2 regions of the Paenibacillus mucilaginosus 3016 genome follow, and region 1 is predicted to be linked to the other one. Evidence: riboswitches for the same ligand, from Rfam matches in the RefSeq annotation. Region 1 holds a riboswitch; the other holds the start of a gene.
The links. Region 1 has a riboswitch for cobalamin ahead of cobJ (precorrin-3B C(17)-methyltransferase). Riboswitches for the same ligand answer to the same signal wherever they lie in the genome.
Positions count from the first base shown of each region.

Region 1 (14,703 bases):
AGAACGGGCAGCCAGAGCAGATGGCTTCGAAGCTGCGGGTCGGTGCTGCTTGCGCCTGAAGAGCTGCCGAGCACGCGCAGGGCTTCTTCGTTCTCGGACACGGTGTGGCTGATGTAAGTCGGGGTGAGCAGGGATGCCGAGCCCCTCGGTGAGCTGTCTTCTCAGCAGATGCAGCAGAAAAATCCGCAGGGACTCCGCACCGGGCAGCAGCCGCCGCGGATTGGCGGAGGGGTCTTCCTTCAGCCGCGTATCGAACCAGCGCAGGTAATACAGCGCCCTCTGGCGTTCGGCCTCTTCCTGGGACGAAAGCGTATCGTATACGAACAGCGCGTGGTCCCGCAGGTTCCGGGTCCAGAAGGCGGCTGTGTCGGCGTTCAGCATCATTCGTTCCTCCTTTCGGGCAGACAAACACGTCTTCCTTCATATTTATGTCGCCGCGGGAAGGATGATGTCGGCTGAGGCCGAAAGATGCGGTACGGAAGGGGAGTGAAGGTTCTTCAGCGGCTTTCCTGCTGCATGGGCGGCCGCTCTGCTTTGGGCAGGTTGCGGCACACGAGCCGGTAGGATTCGTCTAACATGTCCAGGATCTCGCCTTCGCTTAAGCTGCCGTCGAGCACGACGGTGTTCCAGTGCCGCTTGTTCATGTGGTAGCCGGGGAGGACGGTGTCCGGATGGCTCTCCCGCAGGAGCCAATTGGTTTCGGGATCTCCTTTGAGGTTGGCGCTGGGCCGGCCGCCGTGGGTGCTGAGGAGGGCAAACATCTTGGAGCCGACAAAGAGCACCGGCATCGCCGGATCGAACGGATAGCGGAGGGTGACGCCGGGCTTGGCCAATCCCTGCTCAATAAGATAAGCATGATTCATGAGGGCGGTCTCCTTTTCATATAATGGTTCGGCAGATGAAAAAAACGGTGGGTCCACACTGCGGAACGGTCATCTTGAGCATACCCCATACGGCTCTTGTTGAACAGGATTACGATAAGGGGCCGGAGCGTGGAATGGTCTGGAGTAGGGTGATGAGGCGAGGCTGCCCCTGCTGTATGACCGCTGTTCGGGAGGAAGGACCGAGGAGGTGCCGGCAGGCAAAAGGGCGTGGGCAGCCGGGAGGCGTTTAGCGTGAGCCGTGTGGCCGGGCTGCGCGGTAGACAGTTTCGGAACGGACGTGCTATCATGAAGAGTAATGCAGGATTTACCAAGCTGATGACCAACCCGACAATTTCATATATGGTAACGAACAGGTGACGACATCCCTGCCGGCAGGCAGAGGATTCGGATGAAAAGGGAAGCCGGTGAAATTCCGGCACGGTCCCGCCACTGTAAGCGAGGAGCTTCACCGATACGACAAGCCACTGTTGAGCATTCGATGGGAAGGCAGCGGAGTGAAGCGATGAGACGCAAGTCAGGAGACCTGCCTGTTCGGCTGCGGCTGTATTCTCCGGGGGATCCCGGCGGTGCGGTCCGCATCCATTCACCATGCGACCTACGCGGATAGGGAGGTGAACGAGAACGGCAGCAGGCTGTACCCCGCTGGCCGGCAGGATCGATCGGGCCCATGAGGCTGAGCGGTCCGCTGCCGGGACCCGGGTACGTAAGACCTTGAACCGCAATCGTCCAAGCATCTTCCATAAGGAGGATGCTTTTTTTGATGTTCCGGATAGATCCGCAGGGCTTGCAGGGAAGCGTGAAGGTTTGGGAGAGCGGAGAGGGGGAGCAGGATGAAAGGCAAATTATTGATTATCGGCTTCGGACCGGGGAGCTTCGAGCACATTACGCAGCGGGCGCGGGAAGCGATTCAGGAAAGCGATGTCGTCATCGGATACAACACGTACGTGGATTTGATCCGGGGACTGCTGAGCGACCAGCAGGTCGTGCGTACAGGAATGACGGAGGAGGTCTCCCGGGCACAGGAAGCGGTGCGCCAGGCGGAAGCGGGCCTTAAGGTGGCGGTCATCTCGAGCGGTGACGCGGGGGTGTACGGCATGGCCGGTCTTGTCTACGAGGTGCTGATGGAGCGCGGCTGGCGCAAAGAAACCGGCGTGGAGGTCGAGGTGATCCCCGGGATCTCGGCAATCAACTCGACCGCATCGCTGCTCGGTGCGCCGGTCATGCACGATGCGTGTACGATCTCGCTGAGCGATCACCTGACACCCTGGGAGCTGATCATCCGCCGGGTGGAGGCGGCTGCTGCTGCGGATTTTGTCATCGCGCTGTACAATCCGCGCAGCGGAAGGCGTACCCGGCAGATCGTCGAGACGCAGAAGATGCTGCTCAAGTACCGTTCGCCGGACACCCCGGTCGGTATTGTCAAAAGCGCCTACCGTGACCGCCAGGAGATCGAGGTCACCACGCTGGAGGCCATGCTCGAGCATGATATCGGCATGCTGACGACCGTGATCATCGGCAACTCGACGACCGTCGTGTATGACGGTCTGATGATTACGCCGCGCGGCTACCAGCGCAAGTATACGCTGGGTGCAGACGTGCAGCCGCTGCGGCCGCACGAGCGGCTGCGCCAGGAGGCGGAGCCATGGTCGCTGGAGGCGACGGCGGCCGGCGGCACAGCGGCGCAGCAGGCGTCGGAGCGGGCGTGGCCGGTAGGCGACGAAGACGACGGCTGGGAGGCCGAAGAGGCGGCCGGCGGCACGGCGGCGCAGCAGGCGTCGGAGCGGGCGTGGCCGGTAGGCGACGAAGATGACGGCTGGGAGGCCGAAGAGGCGGCCGGCGGTGCGGCGCAGCAGGCGTCGGAGCGGGCGTGGCCGGTAGGCGACGAGGACGACGGCTGGGAGGCCGATGAGGCGGCCGGCGGCACGGCGGCGCAGCAGGCGTCGGAGCGGGCGTGGCCGGTGGGCGACGAGGATGATGGCTGGGAGGCCGAAGAGGCGGCCGGCGGTGCGGCGCATGACGCGGCGGTGCTGCGGGCAGCGGTGCGCCCGGCGGGCGGAAGCGCAGCGCCGGTAGGCGACAGCCCGGCTGCAGCGGCGGCCGGCGTCCCGGCGTCGAGCGCCGCTGTCGCCGTAGCCGAGCGCGAAGCGGCACCGGCGGCGGCCGGCGCCGCGGGGCCGCTGGCCCTGGCGCTGGAGGCGCTCGGACGCGTAAGCGGTCAGGGCGCCGCACCGGCAGCAGCAGGCGCTGCGGCGGCTGCGAGGCTGTTCCGGCAGGAGGCGATCCTCGAGTTCGCCGTCTCGCCGGGGTTGGCCGAGAAGCGGATCACCAGCGCCCAGATGATGCTGCTGGCCGAGGTGGTCGGCGAGAAGGGCTCGATGGAGTACACGCCGCACCACCAGCTGCTCATTCGGCTGAAGACCGCGGACCCGGACAGCGTCACGAAGCGGCTGAGGGCTGCCGGACTGCTGCTCGCCCCGGTGGGCGACGTAGTACAGCTGAAGGCGTGCGACTTCTGCAATATGGACAAAGGCGACTCGGTGCCGTATCTGGAGCAGATCCACGGAAAGCTCGGCGGCATGAAGGTGCCGAAGGAGCTCAAGATCGGCTTCAACGGCTGCGGGATGGCCTGCTATGGTGCCGTGAAGGAAGACATCGGTATCGTTTACCGGCGGGAGAAGTTCGATCTGTTCCTCGGCGGCAAAACGGTCGGCCGCAATGCTCATCCCGGCGTGCCGGTGGCGGAAGGGATCGAGCCGGACCGGCTGATCGAGACCATTGAGCGCATCGTCCGCGGGTATGCGGACAAAGGACATCCGAACGAGCGGTTCCATAAGTATTTTGCCCGCGTCAAGGAAGTGGAGGGCTTCAAATACCGCGAACCGGCTGCGTTCGAGATCGAAAATGCCCTCTGCGGCGATTAAGCAGCAAGGGGATACATCCAGGCATAGGCGATAAAAGCGCAGTACTGCGGTATACTCTGCTTTTCTTGCTGACGTGATGCATGGGGCTCCGGTAGAGCCCTCGCACAATGATTTTATCCCTCGGGGGAAAGCCTTCCCTGTCCGCAGAGGCGATTATTCTGCGGCTCAGCGCAAATAACGGAACTGGGATGCCTTATTGAGCCGTTCCAGAGGGGGAAACCCGGAAATAGCGGAACTCAGGTTCCTTATTTCGGCTGCGGGGGCGGCTCAAGCCCTGTCCAAGGAGAAATAGCGAACTATACTTCCGCTATTTACGAAAAGAGCCCGCTCGAGAGGTGAATAGCGAACTACAGTTCCGCTATTTGTGAAAGAGGCGGCTACCGAGGCTAAGCACCATTTCAAAATAATGTAGCGGACAAGTGGAAAAAGATGGCGGGTCCGATCATATAACGAGGGTACAAGGAGGGTGACGTATTGAAGGCGATATTATTTGTAGGACATGGCAGCCGGGATGCGGAAGGGAATCAGGAAGTGAGAGAGATGGTGGACTCCCTGACGAGCCGGCTGACGGTGCCGATTGTGGAGACGTGCTTCCTGGAGTTCGAAGCGCCGTCGATCCGCACCGGCATTGCAACGTGCGTGAAGCGGGGGGCGACGCAGGTGGCGGTCGTGCCGATCACGCTGTTTGCGGCGGGGCATGCGAAGCTGCATATTCCGGCGGCGATTGATGCGGCGCGTCTGCAGTATCCGCAGGTGCAGTTCGATTACGGCCGGCCGATCGGGGTGCACGAGCTGGCGCTCGACATTCTCACCTCCCGCGTTCAGGATGCGGGTTTCGATCCTTCGCTGGCGTATGACGATACGGCGCTGCTGGTTATCGGACGGGGCAGCAGCGATGCGGATGCGAACAGCGATTTGTTCAAAGTCTCCCGCCTGCTGTGGGAGCGCCTGAAGTTCAAGTATGTGGAAACGGCTTTCATCGGAGTGACGGCTCCCCTGGCGGATGAGGGAATCGAACGCTGTATCCGCCTGGGGGCGAAGCGGGTGATCGTGCTGCCTTACTTCCTGTTCACCGGGGTGCTGATCAAGCGGATGGAGGCGATGATGGCCGAGTTCGCGCTGAAGTATCCGGACCACAGCTTCGTGCTGGCCGACTACTTCGGGTTCCATCCGATGCTGCGCGAGATTCTGCGTGACCGGGCCGAGGAAGCGCTGATGGGTGAGGCCAAGGCCAACTGTGACATGTGCCAATACCGCATCGAAGCGCTGAAGCATGCGGACCACCATCATCACGATCATGAGCATGGGCACGACCATCATCATCACGACCACAATCATGATCATCACCATCATGACCACGGGCATGTGCATGCGCATGATCACAGCCACGGGCATGATCATGATCACGATCATCATGACCACACGCACAACCATGACCACACGCACAACCATGACCACGCGCACGATCACAGCCACGACCACGCGCACAATACCAGCACCAAGCCGGCGCCGGAGGCGGGAAAAGGGGTGCCGGTATGATCCTCGTCCTCGCCGGTACGAGCGACGCCAGAGAGCTGGCGCTGCGCATCCAGGCGGCGGGCTATCCGCTGCTCTGCACCGTCGTGACCGAGAGCGCGGCCTCCTCGCTGGGGGAGGCCGGCCTGCCGGTGCAGACCGGGCGCCTGAACGCCGAACAGCTCCGCGGGCTGATCGCGGAGCGCGGCTTCCGCGCCGTCGTCGACGCTTCTCATCCGTTCGCGGAGGAAGCGTCGCGCAACGCGATGGCGGCGGCGGAAGCCGCCGGCGTGCCGTACGTGCGCTACGAGCGGGAGCGGGGCCAGTATGCGGCCCACCCGAAGCTCCACTTCGTCGACGACTACGAACAGGCGGCGGAGCTGGCCGCCGAGAAGCGGGGCACGATCCTGCTCACGACGGGCAGCAAGACGCTGCAGATTTTTACCGAGAAACTGCTGGGGCTGCCGGATACGACGCTGGTCGCCCGCATGCTGCCCCGCAAGGACAACATGGAGAAATGCGAGGCGCTCGGGCTGCCTCAGAAGCACATCATCGCGATGCAGGGTCCGTTCGGCAAGGAGCTGAACCAGGCGATGTACAAGCATTACGGCGTCACCACGATCATCACCAAGGAAAGCGGGCAGGTCGGCGCGGTGGAGGAGAAGCTGTCCGCCGCCCTCGAGCTCGACATCGATACGATTGTCATCGGGCGCCCGCAGCTGGAGTACGGGGTGACCCATTCGGATTTTGAAGGCGTGACGGCCGAGCTGGCCGGACTGCAACTACTACAGGAGGTGCGGGACTAATGGATTTTCGTACGGAGTTCAAGCCGCTGAGCGTTCAGCCGCAGGAGATTGAGGAGATTTCGTTCAAAATGATTACCGAGGAGCTCGGCCCCCACGATTACTCGGACGAGCAGTTCAAGGTCGTGCAGCGCGTTATTCACGCCTCCGCGGATTTTGAGCTCGGGCGCAGCCTGCGCTTCCATCCGGATGCGATCCAGGCCGGCATCCAGGCGATCCGCAGCGGCCGTCCGGTGATCGCCGACGTGCAGATGGTGCAGTCGGGCATTTCGAAGCCCCGCATTGAGAAATTCGGCGGCGACGTGCGCGTCTACATCTCGGACCCGGATGTCATGCAGGAGGCGAAGCGCCTGAACACGACGCGGGCGATTATCTCGATCCGCAAGGCGGCAAGGGAAGCGGACGGTGCGATTTACGCCATCGGCAACGCGCCGACGGCGCTGCTCGAGCTGATCCGCATGGTGAAGGACGGCGAAGCAAGGCCGGGCCTGATCGTCGGCGTGCCGGTCGGATTCGTGTCGGCGGAAGAGTCGAAGGACGAGCTCCTGAAGCTCGACATTCCGTTCATCACGAATATCGGGCGCAAGGGCGGCTCGCCGGTCGCGGTGGCGACGGTCAACGCGATCTCGCTGCTCGCGGAGCAGATGGGGTAAGAGGCCATGGCGGAAGCGCAGAAGGACGGCAAGGAAGACAAGCCGCTGCGCCACGGATACACCACCGGCGCCAACGCAACGGCGGCGGCCCAGGCGGCGCTCGAAGCGCTGATCGTGCAGGAGGGGCAGACGCACTCGACGATCCGGCTGCCCATCGGGCAGGAGGTCACCTTCGAGATCGTCGCCTGCTCTTTCTCGCCGGAGCGCGCCTGGGCCGAGGTCATCAAGGACGGCGGCGACGACCCGGATGCGACGCACGGCGCCCGCATCATCGTCGAGGTGAGCTGGCGCAGCGAGCCGGGCATTGAGCTCGACGGCGGCGTCGGCGTCGGCCGGGTGACGAAGCCGGGGCTGCCGGTCGAAGTGGGCGAGGCGGCGATCAATCCCGTTCCGCGCAAGATGATCCGCGAAGCCGTGACGAACGTGCTCAACCGCTACGAGCTCATGCACCGCGGGGTGCGGGTGGTCGTCTCCGTGCCGGACGGCGAGGAGATCGCCAAGAAGACGCTGAACGGCCGGCTCGGCATCGTCGGGGGCATCTCGATTCTCGGGACCCGGGGCATTGTAGTGCCTTTTTCCACAGCGGCTTACAAGGCGAGTGTGGCCCAGGCGATCCGGGTGGCCGTCAAGGGCGGCTGCACCCACGTCATCCTGTCCACGGGCGGACGGACCGAGAAGTTCGGCATGGACCTCTATCCGGAGCTGCCGGAAGAGGCGTTCGTGGAGATGGGCGATTTCGTGGGATTTGCGATCCAGCAGTGTGCGAGGCAGGGGATCCGCAAGGTGACCCTCGTCGGCATGATGGGCAAATTCTCCAAAGTGGCCCAGGGCGTCATGATGGTGCATTCCAAGAGCGCGCCGGTCGACTTCGGCTTCCTCGCCCGGATGGCCGAGGAGGCAGGAGCTTCCGAAGAAACGCTGGAGGAGATTCGGGGGGCGAACACGGCGGCGCAGGTCGGCGATCTCATGGACGGGATGGGCTGCAGCGCCTTTTTTGACATCATGAGTACTTATTGCTGCAGGGAAGGCTTGAAGGAAGCGGCGGGCAAGGAACCGCAGCGGGAGATGGACCTCGAGGTCGAGACGGTCATCATCTCCATGAAAGCGAAGCTGCTCGGGAGGCAGAGCCTGAAGTGGGGCGAAGCGTAAGCCCGGCAGCCGCGGAAGGTATGGGCAGAGAGGGTGTGCGAAGGAGCAATGACTGGGGAACCAAGCAGGGAAGCGAAACGAATTACCGTGATCGGCATCGGGGACGACGGGGCGGCAGGTCTGCCGGCTGCGTATATCGAGCGGATCCGGGGCAGCGAGGTGCTCATCGGCGGTGAGCGGCAGCTGACGTTCTTCGAAGAACATCCGGCGGAGAAGATCGTGCTCAAAAGCGGGCTCGGTGAGCTGGTGGAGAAGCTGCGCGCGGAGGAACGTCCCGCGGTGGTGCTCGCATCGGGCGACCCGCTGTTCTACGGCATCGGCGGCTACCTGGCGGGCAAGCTGCCCGGCCGGGTGGAGGTGCTGCCGCAAGTCTCGTCCGTGCAATTGGCGTTCGCGCGGATGGGCGAGAGCTGGCAGGACGCCCTGATCACAAGCGTGCACGGGCGCAGCATGAAGGGCCTGGCCCAGCGGATCGACGGCTGCGCCAAGGTGGCGCTGCTCACCGACGAGAAGAACACGCCGGGGGCAATTGCGCGGTACCTGCTGAATTTCGGCATGACGGAGTATCGCGTGTTCGTCGGCGAGAATCTGGGCGGGCCGCAGGAGCGTACGGGCTGGCATGAACTGGAGACGCTTGCGGAGACGCCGGATGATGCATTTTCGCCGCTCAATGTGGTGGTGCTGCGCAGGAGGGCAGACGCCGAAGCGCCGCCGGCCTGGCCGCTCGGCATCGACGATGGGGAATTCGCCCAGCGCAAGCCGGACAAGGGGCTCATCACGAAGAAGGAGGTCCGCATCCTCTCGATCGCGAACCTCGGCCTGAAGCGCGACAGCGTCGTGTGGGACATCGGGACCTGCACGGGCTCGGTGGCGATCGAGGCGGCACGGATCGCCCGGGACGGAGCGGTGTATGCGGTGGAGAAGAATGAGGGCGACCTCGAGAACTTCCGCCAGAACGCCCGCAAGTTCCGCACGGACATCACGGCCGTGCATGCGAAGGCGCCGGAGGGGCTGGACGGGTTCCCGGGCCCGGATGCGGTCTTCATCGGCGGCAGCGGGGGCGAACTGCGGGAACTGCTGGCTCTCTGCTGCGCGAGGCTGAAGCCCGGCGGGCGGATTGTGCTCAATGCGGCGACGATCGAGAATCTGGCGGCCGCCTCCAAGGCGTTCGGCGAGGAGGGCTTCGAGACGGACATTACGCTCGCCCAGCTCAGCCGGAGCAAGCCGATTCTTGACATGACGCGCTTCGAAGCGCTGAACCCGATCTGGATCATTACCGCGAAGCGGGGCAAGGGTGATGCTGGGCCGGACGGGGAACCCGCGGCATCGACGGGCAGGAAAGAGAGGAAGAAGAACGATGAGTAAGCTCGGCACGTTATATGGACTGGGAGTAGGGCCCGGGGACCCGGAGCTCATTACGGTGAAGGCGTTCCGCCTGCTGAAGGAGTCGCCGGTCATCGCTTATCCGCGCAAGAAATCCGGCGCGAAGAGCTATGCGCTGCAGATCACGGAGCTGTATGTCGATACGGATGAGAAAATCATGCTTCCGCTGATTTTCCCGATGACGCGGGATCGTGAAGCGCTCGAGCTGCAGTGGAACAAGACGGTCGATACGGTGTGGGGACACCTCAGCGAAGGGCGGAATGTCGCTTTTGTCACCGAGGGCGATCCGATGCTCTACAGCACGTACATCCACCTCATGCGCCTCATGCAGGAGAAGCATCCGGAGGTGCAGTGCGTCTCGGTGCCGGGCATTTCGTCCGTGCTCGGGGCGGCTTCCAGGCTGAACCTTCCGCTGGCGGACGGCGACGAGCAGTTCGCGGTCATTCCGGCTACGGAGAATTACGACGAGATGCGGCGGGTGCTCGAAACCCACGACTGCGTCGTGTTCATCAAGGTGGCGAAGGTCATCGACCTGATGCTGCAGGTGCTCGGCGACCTCGGACTGACGGACAAGGCGTCGGTCATCACGAAGGTGACGTCGTCCGAGGAACAGGTATGGCGCAATGTGCGGGAACTGGCCGGGCGCGAGCTCGAGTACTTAACTCTGATGGTGGTGAGAAAATGAGCGAACACAACAACAGCGAGAGCCTCAAGATCCAGATTATCGGCGCGGGTCCCGGAGACCCCGATCTCATTACGGTGAAGGGCCTGCGGCTGCTTCAGGAAGCGGACGTTGTGCTCTACACGGACTCCCTGGTCAGCGAGGAGCTCATTGCCCGGGCGAAGCCGGAGGCGGAAGTGCTGCAGAGTGCGGGCATGAGCCTCGAAGAGATGGTCGAAGTGATGGTGGACCGGGTGAAGGCGGGCAAAAAGGTCGTGCGCGTGCATACCGGGGACCCGTCCGTGTTCGGCGCCATTATGGAGCAGGCGGCCCTGCTCAAGCGGGAAGGCATCGGCATTGAGGTCATCCCGGGCGTCTCCTCGGTCTTCGCTGCGGCTGCGGCCGTCGGGGCCGAGCTGACGATTCCCGAGCTGACGCAGACGCTGATCCTCACCCGCGCGGAAGGCCGCACGCCGGTGCCGGAGCGCGAGCAGCTCAAGGAGCTGGCGTCGCATCACAGCACGCTGGCGCTCTTCCTCAGCGCGACGCTGACGAAGAAGGTCGTGCGCGAGCTCACTGAAGCGGGCTGGAGCCCGGAGACACCGGTGGCGGTCGTGCAGCGCGCGACGTGGCCCGACCAGCTCATCGTGCGGACGACGCTCGAGAAGCTGGATGAGGACATGCGCGTGAACGGCATCCGCTCCCATGCGATGATTCTGGCGGGCTGGGCGCTCGATCCGAACATTCATGAGAAGGATGAGTACCGTTCGAAGCTCTACGACAAAACCTTCACGCACGGCTACCGAAAAGGAGTGAAGGCGTAAGATGGCGGACGAAGCGAAGCGTTCGGAACCTCACGAGCCGTCTGTAACCTCCGGGCCGGCCGCCCCGGCCGCCAACGGTGAGGTGGAGATCATCGAGCTGCAGGAGGGCGTCCTTCCTGTAGTGAAGCCGACCCGCAGCTACGCGGTATTGGCGATCACGAAGCACGGGGTGGAGCTGGCCCGCCGGCTGCAGGACAGCTTCCCGGCGGCGGACGTATACTATATGTCCAAGTTCGCCCGGGGAGACGAAGCGGAGCGCGGCATCCGGCTGTTCTCCGGCAGCGTACGGATGCTGTATCCGGCGCTGTTCCCGGCCTACCACGGCATTATCTCGATCATCTCGCTCGGCGCGGTGGTGCGGATGATCGCCCCGCTGCTGCAGGATAAGAAAAAAGACCCGGGCATCGTCGTGATCGACGACAGGGGGGAGAACGTCATCTCCGTGCTGTCGGGCCACCTCGGCGGCGCGAACGAACTGACCCGCGAGGTGGCGGCGGCCCTTGAGGCCCGCGCGGTCATCACCACGGCGTCCGACGTGCAGAAGACGATCGCGGTCGACCTGTTCGGCCGCCGCTTCGGCTGGGCGTGGGAGTCCGCCGACAAGCTGACGCCGGTGAGCGCCTCTGTCGTGAACGAAGAGCGCGTCGCCGTCGTACAGGAGTCGGGCGAGCGGAACTGGTGGCATCTCGACACGCCGCTGCCGCCGAACATCCACATCTACGACACGATAGAAGCGGCGCTGCAGGAGCCGCCGCATGGGGCGCTCGTCGTTACCCACCGCGAGCTGGAGCCGCATGAGGAGGCCATCCTGGCGAACGGGGTGCTCTACCGTCCGAAGGTGATCGTGCTCGGCATCGGCTGCAACCGCGGGACGGCGGCCGAGGAGATCGAAGCGGTCATCGCGGAGACGCTCGGGGAGCTCCGCTTCTCGATCCGCAGCGTGAAGGCGGTGTGCACGATCGACCTCAAGAAGGACGAGGAAGGGTTGCTCGCCGTCTGCGGCAGGCACGGCTGGCCGCTCGAGTGCTATACGCCGGCGGAGCTCAACGAGATGGAGATCGAGGCCCCGTCCGAGACGGTGTTCAAGTTCACCGGCGCGTACGGCGTCAGCGAGCCTGCTGTGAAGCGGTATACAGGAGAGAACCATCTCGTCCTCACTAAGAAAAAGAGCGGCAACGTGACGATCTCCGTCGGGCTGCTCTCCTTCCCTGAAGCGGAAGCGGCGGGCACGGCGGAGGCGGCAGCCGGCCGGGAAGCATCCACGGCCGCCGCTTCGGGAGGACGGTCATGAGCGATCGGAAGGGGCGCCCGGGCCTCATCATCGCCGGCACGGGCAGCGGAGCAGGCAAGACGACCGTGACGATCGGCCTGATGGCGGCGCTGCAGCGCAGGGGTCTGCGCGTACAGGGCTTCAAGTGCGGGCCGGATTACATCGACCCGACGTACCACCGGGCCGTTACGGGCCGCGCCTCGCGTAACCTGGACTCCTGGATGCTCTCCTCCGAGGGCGTCCGGGAGATCTACCAAAGGGCCGGCGCGGATGCCGACATCTCGATCATCGAGGGCGTCATGGGCTTCTATGACGGCAAGGAAGCGACGTCGAACCGGGGCAGCACGGCCGAAATCTCGCTTGAGCTCGGCGTGCCGGTGCTGCTCGTCGTGAACTGCCAGAGCATGGCGCGCTCCTGCGCCGCCATCGTGAAGGGTTTCCAGCTGCTCGATCCGCGGGTGCGGATCGCCGCCGTCTTCGCGAACAAGGTCGGCAGCGAGGGGCATTACCGCATCGTGAAGGATGCGGTTGAAGCGGAGTGCGGCATCCCGGTCATCGGCTATATGACCCGGCAGGAAGAGCTCGCGCTGCCGGAGCGGCATCTCGGCCTCGTCCCGTCGATCGAGCGCGGCGATCTGAACGCGTTCTTCGACCTGCTCGCGGACCGCATGGAGGCGAATGTGGGGCTCGACCGGCTGCTTGAGCTGGCCGCCGGGAGCGATCCGCTGCCGGAGGAAGAGCCGCGCCTCTTTGCCCCGCCTGCGAAGACGTACCCCGTCAAGCTGGCCGTGGCGCATGACGCCGCGTTCCACTTCTACTACCCCGAGAACCTCGAGCTGCTCGAGCTGCACGGGGCGGAGCTGGCGTACTTTTCGCCCCTGGGGGGCGAGCCCCTGCCGGAAGGAGCCCAAGGGCTGTATCTCGGCGGCGGCTTCCCGGAGGAGTTCGCGGAGCGGCTCTCCCGGCAGACGGATACCGCGGAGTCGATCCGCCGGGCCGTGAGGCAGGGCCTGCCGACGCTGGCGGAGTGCGGCGGCTACATGTATCTCACCGAGAGCATAACCGGTACGGATGGGGAGACGCACCCCATGCTGGGCCTCGTGCCCGGGCGCGTCACCATGCAGCGCAAGCTGGCCGCCCTGGGTCTGCGCGAGGTGAAGGGGGCCGAAGGGAACTTCCTGTTCGAAGGCGGGCTGACCGCCAGAGGACACGAGTTCCACTACTCGGCCTATGAGCTTCCGGAGAGCGCAGCCCAGCTGCCGCCGGCCTACGAGACCTCGGGCCTGCGGGGGACGAAGCCGGAGGGCGGCCTGCTCTACAGCGTTGTAGCCGGCTACACCCATCTCCACTTCGGCTCGCAGCCGAAGCTGGTGGAGCGCTGGCTGCAGCGCTGCGCCGCTTTTGAGCCGGCGGTGCCGGCACAGGGAGAACCGTCTGCGGGATAGTCCGCAGGCGGTTTTTTCTGCAGGATGGGCCTGCTGCGGTAGAACGTTCAGACGTGGAGAGCATGAGGCGGCCCGCTGCACTTCCAATCCGGTTACGGGGCGTTCTGTAACCGCTCCGTCGTATTTTTAGGAGAATCCGCGCACCTGGCGGCTCTTGATCTGTGTTATGATGATTCTCGGAATGCAGATGGAGTCGGAGGAGGAGCGGACAACATTGGATGTGGAACGCAATGGAAAGCAGTATAACGAATCCGAAGCGGAGCATAATCTGCTGCAGGCTTTTATCCGAAGCATCCCGGACGCCGTATTGATCTGCGATGTTTCGGGTGTTCTTATAGAATGTAACGGCGCTTTCACCGAGATGTTCGGCTGGACGAGGGAGGAGATCATGGGGGTTCATGCGACCGATCTGATCTTCCTGCCGGAAGATGCGGACATCCGCGAAGAGCAGAAGAAGGTGTTCCGCGGTCTGCAGGAAGGGCGGACGTACCGGAATTACCGGACCCGCCGGATGAACAAGCAGGGCGGGATGGTGGAGCTCTCCATCACCTATGCGCCTGTGCGGGATGAAGCGGGCCGGATGATCGCCCTGTCGGGCATCTACCGGGATGTGACCGACCTGCAGCGGCTGGAGGCGGCTGTCACGGCGGCCGAAACGAATTACCGGCTCATCGCCGAAAATATGAAAGACATGATCGCCCTTCTGGATTTGACGGGCGTCGTGCGATACGCTTCACCGTCTTATTTGAACGTGCTGGGCTTCCGGCGGGAGGAGTTCGAAGGGACGAACTGCTTCCGTCTTGTGCATGCGGAGGATCTGTCCATCGTGCGGAGCAGGTTCGAACGGCTGCTGATGACAGGCGAGCAGCAGACCGTCGAATTCCGCTATCTCCGGGCGGACGGCACCTATCTGTGGGTGGAGACGCAGGCAAGCCTGCTCGAGGAAGGGGACGGCGGCCGCTGCGTGCTCGCCGTATCCCGGGATATCGGCGAGCGCAGGGAGCTCGAGGAGCAGCTCGCCAGTATGGCGCTGGAGGACACGCTGACGGGTACGGCGAACCGCAGGCTGTTCAAGGAGCTGCTGGATCAGGCCCTCCGCTTCTGCCGGCGGGACGGGCAGCAGCTGGCGATGATTCACGTCAACCTGGACGGCTTCCGCACCGTCAATGAGGCCTGCGGGCGCGAGAGGGGCGAC
Region 1 is NC_016935.1:7,602,992-7,617,694, reverse strand. It holds gene PM3016_RS40515 (RNA-binding protein) at 1-384, opposite strand, end outside; gene PM3016_RS40520 (DUF2935 domain-containing protein) at 1-101, opposite strand, end outside; gene PM3016_RS31565 (MmcQ/YjbR family DNA-binding protein) at 498-863, opposite strand; cobalamin riboswitch at 1,219-1,429, shown strand; gene cobJ (precorrin-3B C(17)-methyltransferase) at 1,715-3,805, shown strand; gene PM3016_RS31555 (sirohydrochlorin chelatase) at 4,280-5,344, shown strand; gene cobK (precorrin-6A reductase) at 5,341-6,126, shown strand; gene PM3016_RS31545 (precorrin-8X methylmutase) at 6,126-6,776, shown strand; gene PM3016_RS31540 (cobalt-precorrin-5B (C(1))-methyltransferase) at 6,783-7,925, shown strand; gene cbiE (precorrin-6y C5,15-methyltransferase (decarboxylating) subunit CbiE) at 7,974-9,290, shown strand; gene cobI (precorrin-2 C(20)-methyltransferase) at 9,283-9,993, shown strand; gene cobM (precorrin-4 C(11)-methyltransferase) at 9,990-10,793, shown strand; gene PM3016_RS31520 (cobalt-precorrin 5A hydrolase) at 10,795-12,084, shown strand; gene PM3016_RS31515 (cobyrinic acid a,c-diamide synthase CobB) at 12,081-13,508, shown strand; gene PM3016_RS31510 (PAS domain S-box protein) at 13,690-14,703, shown strand, end outside.

Region 2 (14,703 bases), 2.3 Mb from region 1:
GTCTTCCCTGCGGCCGAAGACCTCCTCCGCCGTGCCTTCGAGCAGGCAGCGGCCGCCGTCCATCACGAGCACCCGGTCGGCCCAGGCATAGGCGAGGTTCGTATCATGCGTCGCCATCACCACCGTCACGCCGCTCTCGTGGATCCGGTCAAGCTCACCGACCAGCCGCTGTTCCGAGGCCGGGTCCAGGTAGGCCGTCGGCTCGTCGAGCAGAAGCAGCTCGGGCTCCAGCACCAGGACCCCGGCGAGGGCGGTGCGCTTCTTCTGGCCGAGGCTCAGGTGGTGGATCGGCGTGTCGGCCAGGGCCGTGAGCCCCATGGACTCCAGGATGGCGCCGGTGCGCCGGCGGATCTCGGCTTCCGGGATGCCGGCGTTCCGCAGCCCGTACGTAATGTCCTCATACGGGGTGTTCAGGATCAGCTGATGCTCGGGATCCTGGAATACCAGGCCCGCCCGCTGCCGCCACTCCCGCAGGGCGGAGGGCTGGTAGGAGACCGGCTGTCCCTTCCACAGCAGCTGTCCGGCTGCCGGGCGGTGAATGCCGACGGCATGCAGGAGGAAGGTTGATTTGCCGGAGCCGTTGTGGCCGCAGATGGCGGTTTTGCGTCCGGCGGCAATGGACAGCGTCAGCCCGTGCAGCGCATTCTGCCGTGTGCCCGGGTAGTTGAAAGCAAGACCGCGTGCTTCCAGTAGGGGCGGGGAGACATTGCTCCGCTCACGCTCAGGCAAGATGCTCATTCAGGCGCCCCCTCCCCAGCGAAGTCCGGCCTCTGCGGTGAGGAGCAGGAGCAGCCCCGCCCATCCTTCCCGCCGGAAGCGCGGCGGCACGAATCTGCCGATCTCGGATGCCGGCAGGATGTCCCCCGTATAGCCTCGTGAGGCAAGGCCTTGGGACAGGCCTTTGTAGCGCTCCATCGTCCGGCCGAAGAGGCGGAATACCAGCGCCGCCGTGTCCTGCAGCCGTCGCCGGAAGCCGGTTTGGCCTCCTCTGGCCCGCTGGGCGGTATAGAGCTGCTGGGCCGTCTCCGTCAGCAGGAAGAGGAACCGGTAGGTGATCTGCATAAGCTCGATCACAAGCAATGGCACCCGCAGGGTTCTCAGGACGAGCAGCAGCTTCGGGAAGGGCGTCGTCAGCATCAGGAAGAACATGCAGCAGAGCCCGGCCAGCATCCGCAGGAACAGGGTGGCAGCCGTGTGGAGTCCGTTTCCTGTTACATACACCGTCCAGGAAGGCAGGGAGAGAAGGGTCCACCTGCTCTCTGCTGCGGCGCCGGCGTCAGAGGCCGCAGGCAGAGTGGCCGACGGTACGAATTCGATGAGAAGCGCCGGCAGGCTGGCGGCATAGAACACACAGGCGCTGCCGAGGAGCGTCAAGTAGAAGAGCGGCGGCACCCCGGCATGGCGGAGGGTCCAGCGGAGCATCCAGAGGATGACCAGCAGCTGGACCGGTCCATGTGCGGCGTAGGCGAGCAGGAGCAGGGCGGCGGCAAGCCCGGATTTCCACAGGGGGGAGACGTCCTCCATCCGGTTCGTGCAGGCAATCGTATCGATCTGCCGGATCATGATGCGTCCTTGCCCTCCTTGCTTTTGGTGGCCCGGCCCTTGAAGTAGCCGAAGACATAGCCGATGAACCCCGCGCCCGCCGCCGCCTGAAGGGCGAACAGCATGCTCTCCGTCTCGGCCGGGGGCTCCAGCAGAGGGGCGATCCAGGGGACGTAGGCGGGGGCGATGGTGCCGATGAGCTCTTCGGCGGCGCCGTCCGCACCGCCGAAGTCTCCCTCCACCAGGAGGAGGGGGACGGCGGACAGCAGGATGACGGCGGTCAGGATGAGCAGGTTTTTGGCCGTATTAGTCATGGGTACGGACTCCTTTCATTCGGCTCTGCAGCAGGGAGAGCTCCGAGGGGCTGTGGGCCTGCAGCCAGTTCCAGATGAGTACGGTGAGCAGTCCTTCCGTAACAGCCAGAGGAACCTGTGTCACAGCGAAGATCCCTCCGAATTTGGCCAGCGAGCCGAGGACCCCGCCGCTTTCGGCAGGGAAAGCGAGGGCCAGCTGAACGGATGTCACAATGTAGGTAGTGAGATCGGCTGCGGCTGCCGCGGCGAAGATGGAGAGCTTCGGGCGGCCCGAGACGCGGGACAGGGAGCGGTACACCGCATAGCCTGCCATAGGACCAGCGACCGCCATGGAAAAGGCGTTCGCGCCGAGGGTCGTCAGCCCGCCGTGGGCGAGGAGCAGGGCCTGAAAGAGCAGGACGATCGAGCCGAGCACGCTCATGGGCAGCGGGCCGAACATCACGGCCCCGAGGCCGGTTCCGGTAGGATGCGAGGAGCTGCCGGTCACCGACGGAATCTTGAGAGCCGACAGCACGAACGTAAAGGCGCCGGCGAGGCCGAGCAGGAGCTTGAGCTCGGGGGCCTCCCGGGTAATCCGCTGCAGGGACCGGAGCCCCAGCACGAAGAACGGAATGAACGCCGCCCACCAGAACAGCGTCCACCCGAGGGGAAGGAAGCCCTCCATGATGTGCATGGCGTATGCGGACTGCGGTGAGCCGGCCAGCAGGTATACCGTGAGTCCGAGGACAAGCAGCAGCGTGGCAGCAGGTTTGGATGATGGCATGTTCTTTTGAATTCCTCCCGTGTCAAAATAGGTATGCACAAAAAAACCAATCCCAAGGGATTGGTCACGGGTACGTCGCAATAGACGGCAACGGGCTGCCCCTGCCGCATCATGTCTCGTACACCTCTCCTCTCCGCGAAGGCATCTGGGTGCTCGGATTAGGTAGGTCTCCTGGCTCTCGGCTCATCATCTTCGCCCGTCTTCCCTGATGTCTTGCGTCATCAAGTGACATGGGTGGGCGGGACTCCCCGAATACAGTGGCGGGACCGCTCGGGAGTTGCACCCGATTCCCTGTTACCCCCGGTCTTATCCCGGGGCACCTAATCTTTTCCTCCTCAACGTAACACAAAGCGATGACTTTGTCCATGATCTGTGTTACTATTTAAACGTTTTGTGTTACGGATTACCTGATGGTGGAAGGAGGGTGGACGTTGTGAAAATCCAATGGCAATGGGCCCTGGGGGCTGTGCTGGCCGGGGCCCTGATGCTCTCCGGCTGTACGGCCGGCAAGGCTGTGGTGCCCGCCGCAGGAGAGGGCGCTGGGGCCCTCCCCAAGGAGGAGCTGGTGCTGGCGATCGGCGGTGAGCCGGAAGCGGGCTTCGACCCGACCACCGGCTGGGGACGGTACGGCTCACCGCTGTTCCAGAGCACCCTGCTGAAGCGGGATAGCGACCTTCAGATCGTGAATGATCTCGCGGAGAGCTATGAGACCGGAGGGGGCGGCCGGGTCTGGACGGTCAAGCTGCGCCGGGACGTCCGCTTCTCTGACGGAAAGCCGCTGACGGCGGCGGATGTGAAGTATACGTTCGATACGGCGGCCAAGAGCGGAGCCGCCCTGGATCTTGGCAATCTGCAGGAGACGGCCGCACCGGATGACTACACGGTCGTGTTCACCTTGAAGGAGCCCCAGTCTGCTTTCGTGGGGATGCTGGTGTCCACGGGTATTGTACCGAAGCATGCCCACGGTCCGGCGTACGGGGAGCGGCCGGTGGGATCGGGACCCTACAAGCTTGTGCAGTGGGACAAAGGACAGCAGCTGATCGCCGAGCTCAACCCTGAATACTACGGGGCCAAACCGTCGTTCAAGAAGCTGACGTTCCTCTTCCTGAACGAGGATGCGGCCTTCGCGGCGGCGAAGGCGGGCCAAGCGGACATCGTGTCGGTCCCTCCGGCGTTCAGCAAAGGGCTGCCGGCCGGCATGCGGCTGGAGGCGGTTCATTCCGTGGATAACCGGGGCATCCTGTTCCCGTTCGTGAAGTCGGGAGGCCGTACGCCTGAAGGATATCCCATCGGCAACGACGTTACGGCCGATCCGGCCATCCGGCAGGCCGTCAACAAGGCGCTTGACCGCAAGGCGCTGGTGGAAGGCATTCTGGAAGGCTACGGCACTCCGGCTTACACGCTGAATGACGGGCTTCCCTGGTTCAACAAGGAGGCGGTGGTGGCCGACGGGGACCTGCCGGGGGCCCGGAAGCTGCTCGAGGCTGCAGGCTGGCAGGACAGCGACGGAGACGGTGTGCGGGAGAAGGGCGGCCTGAAGGCGGAATTCCCCCTGCTCTACCCCTCCGGCGACGTGACCCGCCAGTCGCTTGCGATCGCGTCCGCCGACATGCTGAAGGGGCTGGGCGTCCGCATCACGGTGCATGGCAAGAGCTGGGACGATATCGAGAAGGAAATGCATGCGAGCGCGGTGCTCTTCGGCTTCGGCAGCCATGACCCGCTGGAGATGTACCATGTGTACGGCAGCCGGTTCAGCGGCGTGGACTACTACAACCCGGGCTATTACAGCAATCCCGCCGTGGATGCCTATATGAATCAGGCCCTGCGGGCGGGCAGCGAGAATGAAGCGCTGGAATACTGGCGCAAAGCCCAATGGGACGGCACGACGGGCCTTAGCGGCAGGGGGGACGCCCCGTGGGCCTGGCTGGTGAATCTCGACCACCTGTATCTGGTGAAGCAGGGGCTCGACATCGGGCGGCAGCAGATTCATCCGCACGGCCACGGCTGGCCTGTGACGGCGAACATCGAGGCTTGGCGATGGAAGCCTTAAGGGAGAGCCGGCAGCAGCCGGCGGCTCGGGCCGACCTGCCGCTTCTGCTGCTGCGGCAGGCGGCGAAGCTGGTGCTGCTCCTGCTCACCGTAAGTGTCATCTCATTCGCGCTTGTGGAGATCTCGCCGGTGGATCCGGTGCAGGCTTATATCGGCGCCGATCTGATGCGGGTGGGCAGCGAGCAGCGGGAAGCGATCGCCGCACACTGGGGGCTGGACCGCCCGCCGGCGGAGCGCTTCGCGAAGTGGCTGACCTCGCTGGCCTCCGGCGATCTCGGCGAGTCCATGATCTACCGTCAGCCGGTGGCCGAGGTGATCGCCGAGCGGTTCCGGAGCTCGGCCGCGCTGATGGGCACGGCCTGGCTGTTCTCCGGCGCTCTGGGCTTCAGCGCCGGCGTGCTGGCCGCCATGCGGCGGGGAACCTGGACGGACCGGTTCATCCGCTGGTTCTGCTATACGCTGGCGGCGACACCGGCCTTCTGGCTCGGGCTCCTGCTGCTGCTCCTCTTCGCTGTCCGGCTGGGCTGGTTCCCTGTCGGACTCAGCGTGCCTGCGGGAGTGCCGGCCTCTGAGGTGACGCTGGCCGAGCGCATTCACCATATGATTCTCCCTGCACTGACCCTGAGCATCGTAGGGATTGCGCCCATCGCCCTTCATACACGGGAGAAGCTGCTCGAGGTGCTCGGCACCGACTATATCCTCTTCGCCAGAGCGCGGGGGGACCACGGCTTCAGGCTCTTCTTCCGCCATGGGCTGCGCAATGTAGCCCTGCCGGCGGTGACGCTGCTGTTCGCCTCGTTCAGCGAATTGTTCGGCGGCGCGGTGCTGGCCGAGCAGGTCTTCTCCTATCCCGGCCTCGGGCAGGCCACGGTGGAGGCCGGGCTGCGGGGCGATGTGCCGCTGCTGCTCGGGATCGTGCTCTTCAGCACCGTGTTCGTCTTCAGCGGCAACCTGCTCGCAGAGCTGGCTTACCGCGGGATCGATCCGAGACTCCGGGAAGGGGGAGAGGGATGAATCCTGGAACACAGAATCCTGTCTCGGCGCCCATACACCGGCAGCCTAAGCGGGCTTGGCCGGGGGCCGTTACGGCGGCCGTTCTGCTCGTCCTCCTCATCCTGGGGGCCTTGCTTCTGGACGGCAGCGGGCTGGAGAGCCGGCTGGACCGGCGCAACCTGCCTCCAAGCATCGCTCATCCCTTTGGGACGGATTGGCTCGGCCGGGATATGCTGACGCGTACGCTCAAGGGGCTGCTGCTCAGCACCCAGGTGGGCTTGACGGCCGGGGCCGTCAGCGTCCTGATCGCCGCAGCGCTGGGTCTGCTGGCCGCGGCGGGCGGCCGAGCCGCGGACCGGCTCGTCACGTGGCTGGTCGATCTGTTCCTGAGCGTGCCGCATCTGGTGGCCCTGATCCTGATCGCCTTTGTCCTCGGGGGCGGTGCCAAAGGAGTCATTGTGGGGGTGGCCCTGACGCACTGGCCGTCCCTCTCCCGGGTTATCCGGGCGGAAGTGCTCTATCTGCGGTCGGCCGAATTCGTGCAGGTGTCCGCGCGCCTCGGACGCTCGAGATGGTGGATCGCGACGCGGCATATGCTGCCGCATCTCGTACCGCAGCTGCTGGTAGGGCTGCTGCTGGTCTTTCCCCATGCGGTCCTCCATGAAGCGGCGGTTACCTTCGTCGGCCTGGGCCTGTCCCCGCACGAGCCGGCGATCGGCATCATCCTGTCGGAGTCCATGCGGCATCTGTCGACGGGGATGTGGTGGCTCGCCTTGTTTCCGGGCCTCTGCCTGCTCCTGACGGTGCTGGCCTTCGGCCGGCTGGGGGAGGCCCTGCGGCAGCTTGCCGATCTGCCGGGCAGGCAGGAGTAGAGCCGGACAAGAGCGGAGCCCCAAATGGGGGCGTACACCCTTGTTTTGGGCGCTTCTCATGAAAGTGAAAAGAAGGAGAGGAAGGAAATGACGGCATTGCTCCAGGTGGAAAACTTGACCATCCGCTTCCCGGCGCCCGGCAGGGGGCTGGGCTCTCGGAAAGAGCTGACCCCCGTGCAGGGGCTGAGCCTGAGCGTTGGGACAGGAGAGATCTTGGCGGTGGTCGGCTCCAGCGGGTCGGGCAAGAGTCTGCTGGCCCATGCGGTTCTCGGCATTCTGCCCCGCCAGACGAAGGTCACCGGCACCCTCCGGTTCCGGGGGGAGGAGCTGACGCCGGCGAGGCAGGCGGCGGTCCGCGGTCGGGAGATAGCGCTGGTCCCGCAGTCCGTCACGTTCCTGGATCCCCTGCTGCAGGCCGGACGGCAGGTCCGCTACGGCGTGAACGAGGGGGATCCGGCCGCGGTCCAGCGCAGCCTCTTCCGCCGGTACCGCCTGGCCGAGGCGGTGGAGAAGCTCTTCCCGTTCCAGCTCTCCGGCGGGATGGCGAGGCGCGTGCTCCTGGCGGCGGCCACGGCCGGCGGCGCCGGGCTTGTCATCGCCGACGAGCCGACCCCGGGGCTCGACAGCGAAGCGGTGAGGGAGGCGCTTGGACGGCTTCGGGAGCTGGCGGACGGGGGCTGCGGGGTCATGCTCATCACGCACGACATCGAGTCCGCGCTGACGGTGGCGGACCGGGTGGCGGTGCTCTACTCCGGCACCGTGGTGGAGACGGCGGCCGCCGCCGAGTTCGCCGGCCGGGGGGAGGCGCTGCGCCACCCGTACACGCGGGCCTTATGGCGGGCGCTCCCGGGCAGCGGCTTCACTCCGCTGCCGGGCTTCCAGCCGGCGGCCGGCGAGCTGCCTCCCGGCTGTGCCTTTGCCCCGCGCTGCGGTCAGGCGGACACCGCCTGCGGGCAGGAACGGCCTCCGCTGCGGGAGCTGCGGGGCGGAACGGTGAGGTGCGTCCATGCGACATGAGCCTGACGTTCGGTTGAAAGCGGAGGCCCCCGGACCGGCCGCCGCCGGCCTGCAGGGGACGGGGCTGGCCTACGGCTATGTCCGGGGCGGGCTGCTCTTCCGCAGACTGGACTGCCGGATCGGCCCGGGCGAGGTCGTCGGGCTGGGCGGACCCAGCGGAAGCGGCAAATCGACGCTCGGCCGCCTTCTGGCCGGGTACCTCCAGCCGCACGAAGGGCAGGTGACCCTGGACGGCGGGAAGCTGCCGGACAAGGGATACCACCCGGTGCAGCTGGTGTTCCAGCATCCGGAGCAGGCAGTCAACCCGCGCTGGACCATGAAGAAGGTGCTGGAAGAGGGCGGAGGAAGCGAGGAGAGCCTGCTCCAGGCCCTGGGCATCGCACCGCAGTGGCTGGACCGGCGGCCGGCCGAGCTCTCGGGCGGGGAGCTGCAGCGCTTCTGCGTGGCCCCGGGCGCTCGGCCCGCGCACCCGCTTCCTGATCGCCGACGAGATGACGGCGATGCTGGATGCGATCACCCAGGCCCAGATCTGGCAGGTGGTGCTGGAGCAGGTGGAGCGCAGGGGCCTCGGCGTTCTGGCTATTTCTCACGATCCACAGCTGCTCCGGCAGGTGTGCACGAGAATGATGGACTGGAGAGGGCCTGCCCCGGAAGGCTCAGGCGGAGGCTCGTGACGCTGCGAAGGCCGGGCTTGTCCCGGCAAGCCGGCGGCCTTAGCACAGACATACGCGGTTCAGACACAAACCAAACAGGCTGACGGAACTCCTCCGTCAGCCTGTTTCATTTTGCAGGCGTTTCGCCTTATTTGCGTTTCGCCTTTTTCTTCTTCGACAGGACCTGCGCTTCAGCCGCGCCCGTCAGAGGGGAAGGGCAGAACTCATCGCGGACCGTATACGTGACGATGTGGCACGGAACCGGAACGCAGTGATGCCGGTTGACGATCTCGACGTTGTGGATCACCTCGACGATCTGCGGATGATAGAAGTCACGGTACACTTTGCGCGGAGGATCGAATACCCGCTGGGTCGGACATTTCGGACAAGACATGATGTTTCACTCCTCTTCTTGAATTGAACCTCACCCCCAGTATATGTACCCCCGGGACATCCGGTCTGTTTGTTTGTCCCGCCCCGGTCACGAGATCACCTTGGTCATTTTCGCTTTCTCCGCAGCCCGTTTGGTATAAGGGGCCAGCGGCTTCTTCAATCCGAGGGCAAGCGCATAGCTGGCCGGGATGAAGGCGAGCAGGCAGAGCGCATCCCGTATGACGGTTTTGGGCAGCATGCCGCCCACCGTCTCCCGCAGCAGAGAGATCGCATAGGTGAACGGGACGAAGGGATTGACGCTCTGAAAAAAGGGCGAGGCCGTAGCGATCGGGAACGTGCCGCCCGAGCTTGTGAACTGCAGCACCATGAAGATGATCGCAATCCCTTTCCCGGTATTGCCGAAGACGGACACGAGGGTGTAGGTAATCGTCACGAACACTGCACTGATCAGAACCGAGAAGAGAACGAACCAGCCCTTGTCCACCACATAGACGCCGAGCAGGTAAATATCGCCGAGCGTCAGGAACAGCGACTGCAGGGCGCCGATCGTCAGGAAGGTCAGCAGCCGGCCGAGATAGAGCTCATAGCCCTTATAATGACCGTACGACTCATCGACATCGATTCGAAGAAGCGAGATGAGCAGGGTGGCGCCGACCCACAGGGACAGCACGGCATAAAAAGGGGCCATCGCCGAGCCGTAGTTGGGCACCGGGTACTTGCGGTTCTCTTCAAGGACCACAGGGTTCGCGAGAAAGTCGCTCTCCCGCTGAATGTCCCCGCGGAGCAGCCGGGCGAGCTCTTCGATATCGCCCCGGTGCCCTTTGACCGCCCGGATCTGATCCGCCGCCTTGCGGACGGCGCTGTCCAGCGCGGGCAGCTCCGTGCGCACCAGGTCTGCGGCCATGTGCACGCCGGACTCCACGAGCGGGAGCTTCTCGCGGATCAGGGCGGACATGCGCCGGATGTCCGCTTCGGTCTTCGGCAGGTCGCTGCGCACGTAATCGGCTGCCTCATGAACCCGCTGCTCGACTTTCGGCAGATCGTTCCGGATGAACGGGACCGCTCGGTTCACGGCGTCCGTGAAGCGGGTCATGTTCTCGCCGATGGCGGCTGCCGCTTCGCTGAGGCCGGTGCGGATCCGCGGAAGATCGCCCTGCAGGGCGGCGAGCTGCTCCTGCCCGAAGGCGATGCCGGCCTGGGCGTCCCGGAGCAGCGCTTCGATATTCGGCAGCTGCCCGGAGGCCGCCTGGAGCACAGCGGCGGCATTCTTCGCCGTCCGCTCCAGGAGCGCCAGCGCTTCGGCCGCCGCCGGTACGATCTCGCTGTCGTAGCGGGCGAGAATGGACCCGAGGCCCGCGCTGACCTCCTTGGAGAGGGCGTTCAGCGAAGCAACAAGCTCCTTGGCCGGCTGGGCCCCCTGACGGAGGGCGGCCGAGATCCCCTGGACGAGCTCCGCCTGCCGGCTGAGCTTCGTCCGGATCTCCTCAAGCCGCGAAACCGCCTCGGTGAGCGCAGGGCTCTGGACGCTCCCGTTCAGCCGGGTCAGCAGATCGATCGTCGTCCCGAGCGCCTGCGTGCCGGCGGCAAGCCGATCCTGCACGAACGAGAGCAGGGCCAGCGCGGCTTCGGGGTCAAGGTCGGCAGCCTGCAGGGCCTCCGTCAGCTGGGTTACGCTGTCCGCCGTCTGCTGCAGAAGCAGCAGATTCTGCTTCACGACGGGCGGGAGGGCCGCAAGCGCGTCATGATGCTTCTCGAGGAAGCCGGAGAGCCCTGCGGCGAAGGCTCCTCCGTCCTCGGCAATGGCGGCAAGCTTGGGCAGCGCCGCCAGGGCGGCATCGACGACGGCGCCTGCCTTCCGGGCATCCTCCGCGGCCTTCACCAGGACATCCTCGACCTTGTAGAAATTGCGGTCGAGCTCCGTGACGATGCCTGCGGCCCGCTGCAGCTCGGGAAGCTTCTCCTGCAGCCGAACGATGCTGCCGGCCGCCGTCTGAATCTCCGGCCAGTGCTCTTCCACCCGGAGGATGGCGGCGCCGGCCTCCTGCAGCTCCGGAATCCGCTCCTCGAGGCCGGCAACCCTCTCCGCTTTGGAGCGGATGGCCGGAAGCTTCGCTTCGAGCTCGAGCACCTTCTGCCCCAGGGCGGCGATCTCCGGCAGCCGGGCTTCCAGGGCGAGCACGCCGTCTTCCACACGCCGGATGCTCGGCAGCTGCTCCTCCAGCCGGATGCCGGCTTCCCGCAGCTGTGTCAGGATCGCCTCGCTGACCGAAGCGATGAAGTTCTCGCGGATCTGGCCGGCGACGGAAGAGGCCCCGCTGCCGGTGATTTTGGGGGCCACGGCATTGATTTTTTCATTGACGGTATAGACGATGGCGGGTTTCTGGGGGTCTCCGCTGAGAATGCTGGTCAGCTTGGCGGAGAAGTCGCGCGGAATGAGCAGGGACGCGTAGTAGTCCCCCTCATCCACCCCTCGCTCGGCTTCCTGTTCATCCACGAAGGTCCAGCCGAGCTTCGTGTTCTTCTTCAGGCTCTCTATGACCTCGGCGCCCACATTGATCGTCCGGCCCTGCACTGAGGCCCCCTCATCCTGGCTGGTCACGGCGATCCGGATGCCGGAGGTATTGGAGTAAGGGTCCCATACGGCCACGAGATTCACCCAGTCGTAGACGGAAGGCAGAAGGACAAGTGCGATCATCAGAAAGATGCCGGTAGGCACCTTGGCGATATTGCGCCAGTCCCGGGCATAAATGTTGAGGATGTTCATGGCTTGAGGTTTCCTTTCCTTCTCTCTATTGGTTTACTTTATCCATCGGCAGCAGGGCTGATGCAGTGAAGAGCAGGCAGCGGCAGGCGGGGGGGCACTTCGTTTGTTCCCCGCAGCCCCGGGGTAAAAAGAGTCATGGCTGCGTGTAGAATCGGCGGCATTCTGCTCATACTAGCCTTATGTTCAGAGGCAGGGATGAGAAATCCGAACCAGGGAGGATGAGAAGCAATGTCACAGCTCGATGAGATCACGGCATGGCTGGATTCGCACAAGGGACAAACGCTGCAGATCGAGAAGAGGGAGCAGGAGGATCTCGATCTCACAAGCATCCGGCTCGAGCAGGTGAGCTTCCGGGACGGGATTCCGAACCGGGGCGACGAGTACATTCCGCGCAGGGAGCTTGTCCTGCATGGAAGCGGTACGATCCTGAACGGGGACGAGAACCCGCCGCTGCCGCAGGATCAGTATGAGATTCCGCTGCTCGGGCAATGGCACGGAACCCCCCAGGGCGAAGCGCTGCAGCTTGTTACCGAGCGGGCTACGTATCAGATCCGGGCCGAATAAGAGCGAAGCCATCCGAACCGACCGGCAGGGAGTGATCCCGCCGGTTTTTTTGATTCTTCCGAAAGGATGACTCGATCCTGTGCTGCGATGCCGCTTCCGCTTGGAGTCCAGCCAGAATGATCCACCTTATCCGGAGAGTGCTTTGGAGATAACTACATAAGATGTGCGGCGGGGAAGAGGTCTCTGAAAAAAAGGAATCCCCCATCTCCCTGTCCTGGAGAGAGGGGGATGAGGGCGAGGACATCGCTCGGGTTTCTCTCCGGCGGGAAGGGGTTATCGGACCACCGGCAGCCGGAATGTGGTGCTATGTACGCGTGAGGAAGGAACGATTCCGTGACGGACAGACCGGCCGGCCGCTGGCAGCAAGCCAGCCGGTCTGCAGCCGCCTTCACCCGATGTTACCGGGGGCGTGGCGGCGTCGGCTTTCTTAGATGAAAGCGCGGGTCACGATGACCAGAAGGATGAACAGTACGAGGATGACGCCAACGGTTGTGAAGCCGCCGTAGCCGTAGCCATGACCGTGGCCGTAACCTGCACCAACCCCTGTGTGCGCGTTGAGATGCGCGTTCGCGTGAAGCCCTGCGTCCAAACCAAATCCTGCGTCTACACCAAATCCTGCCATCGTGTAACCACTCCTTATTAGTTATTTCTGTATATCCTATGCGGCAGGAGTGGAGGTGCCCTGGGCCGGTGTCCTGAAGCGGCCTAACTTGGGTGGATGCCCCGGGTTACGAATCGATAAGGAAGTGGAAGTCAGGATGCCGGTACACGCACAGGAAGTTCGGGTCCCGGCTGAGGAAGGTGTCGATATCTTCGGGTGTGAAGAGCCCGTGATCGTTGGGCAGGGCCATGCCTGCACCGTAATAGTAGCTGATCCATACGAGCTTGGAGCAGTAGACCGAAGTCCACGGATCCTCCAGCGGCACCTGGGGGGAGAAGGAGAACGGGGGACGGACGATGCCGCTCCTGCGGTTGCGCTCACTTTGCTCGAAGTAGGAGTAAGCAAGGGAGGCCGCTTTCCTTCCGGTCTCAGGGTCTCGGGGGCGATATACCGCCGACGTGGGATGCGGCTCGAAGAAGTCCTTCTTGGGCACAACCCGGATATACGGATAATTCATGACGGCTTCCACCAGATGCTGCGGCCCGATGGCAATGGCGCTGTGGCCGAGGTAGCCCGTCGGGATCATCAGCTCGTTGTCGCACGCAGCGAGAATGTCTCCCGCCTGCAGCTCGATCTGCTCATAGCTCATGTTCGCTCACCTGCCTTGTAATGCCATTGTATTCGGGACGGCTGTCGATTAGATGCCTGCGCCGACGTGGAAATTTTGTAAAATTCCGTTTCCTGCTGTGTTACAATAATCTTGAAAGCGGGTATTAGACCCTGCATGGTACAAGGCAGAGGGGCGGGATGGAAGCCCGACTGCAGTTTTTTCAAAATATAAGAATTGAATAAACGCGCATCGTCCATAGAGGACGGCGAAGCCGTTTATCTTATTTCAGGACGGGTTCACACGAAGGGGCAGGTATGGCAACGATAAACGATGTAGCTGCAATGGCGGGTGTGTCCGTAACGACGGTATCCCGCGTGCTGAATAACCGGGGATATATCAGCGAAGCGACCCGGCGCAAGGTATACGGAGCGATGGAAACGCTCCATTACCAGCCGAACGAGATTGCGCGTTCGCTCCTCAAGAAGCAGTCCAACCTGATCGGACTCATAGTTCCGAACGTCTCGCATCCCTTCTTCGGCGAGCTGGCGAGTCACGTGGAATTCCATGCCCATCGCAGCGGCTTCAAGGTGCTGCTGTGCAACTCCCACCTTGATCCGGTCAAGGAGCGGGATTATATCGAGATGATGAAGCGCAACCGGGTGGACGGCATCATCATGGGCTCCCATACGCTGGAGGTAGAGGAATACCGCAACCTCCGGCATCCGATCGTGACGGTCGACCGGCTCATCGACGAGAGCATCCCGTATATCTCGGCGGACAACTACCGGGGCGGCGAGCTCGCGGCGCAGCATCTGGTGGACAGGGGCTGCCGCAAAATCGCGCATATCTGCGGCAACCTGGAGCTGCAGCTGCTGGCCAACCGGAGAACGGACGCGTTCCTGGAAACCGTACGGCGGCATGGAGTCCAGCATGTCGTCGTGCAGACGGACATGAACGTGTTCGACCAGAATCAATACGAGGAGAAGCTCGAAGCGGTGCTCAGGGAGCATCCCGACATCGACGGGGTGTTCGCCACCTCCGATATCATTGCGGCCTTCGCGGTCAAGATCTGCCGCAGGCTGGGTAAAGAAATACCGCAAGACGTGCGGATCGTCGGCTATGACGACGTCAATGCGGCCTCGTGGCTGCATCCTGCACTGACGACCATCCGGCAGCCGATCGGCGAGATCGGACGGCTGGCCGTGGAGCTGATTCTGAAGCAGATGGACGAGGAGCTGATCGTCCGCGAGCACATCCTGTCGGTTGAACTGGTGCAAAGGGAAACGACATAAGCTTTTTTTTCAAGCGCAAACCCTTGCTGCATAAGGGTTTGCGTTTTTTTTAGCCAATATGTCAAAGGTTTGATATGTCAAACGATTGACATATTGTCATGGCGCGAACTATAATACGTTTGAAAGCGGTACTCATCATGATCTGATACTTAACGAAACCATTCGTCGAACGGGGGAAGCAGCATGAAAAGTAGAAAGAGACTGAGCGCATGGATCTTATCTTTGGCATTGGTGACAACGGTTACAGCCTGCAGTTCATCCGCACCTGAGGGGGAT
Region 2 is NC_016935.1:1,141,984-1,156,686, forward strand. It holds gene PM3016_RS05160 (energy-coupling factor ABC transporter ATP-binding protein) at 1-738, opposite strand, end outside; gene cbiQ (cobalt ECF transporter T component CbiQ) at 739-1,563, opposite strand; gene PM3016_RS05170 (energy-coupling factor ABC transporter substrate-binding protein) at 1,560-1,856, opposite strand; gene PM3016_RS05175 (energy-coupling factor ABC transporter permease) at 1,849-2,619, opposite strand; cobalamin riboswitch at 2,764-2,958, opposite strand; gene PM3016_RS05180 (ABC transporter substrate-binding protein) at 3,053-4,669, shown strand; gene PM3016_RS05185 (ABC transporter permease) at 4,657-5,682, shown strand; gene PM3016_RS05190 (ABC transporter permease) at 5,679-6,533, shown strand; gene PM3016_RS05195 (oligopeptide/dipeptide ABC transporter ATP-binding protein) at 6,621-7,550, shown strand; partial or broken gene PM3016_RS05200 (ABC transporter ATP-binding protein) at 7,540-8,224, shown strand; gene PM3016_RS05205 (hypothetical protein) at 8,352-8,597, opposite strand; gene PM3016_RS05210 (YhgE/Pip domain-containing protein) at 8,685-11,360, opposite strand; gene ymzB (protein YmzB) at 11,589-11,924, shown strand; gene PM3016_RS05220 (DUF3309 family protein) at 12,352-12,546, opposite strand; gene PM3016_RS05225 (C40 family peptidase) at 12,653-13,174, opposite strand; gene PM3016_RS05230 (LacI family DNA-binding transcriptional regulator) at 13,450-14,427, shown strand; gene PM3016_RS05235 (ABC transporter substrate-binding protein) at 14,611-14,703, shown strand, end outside.
Region 2: another riboswitch for cobalamin. It lies ahead of PM3016_RS05175 (energy-coupling factor ABC transporter permease); the one in region 1 lies ahead of cobJ (precorrin-3B C(17)-methyltransferase).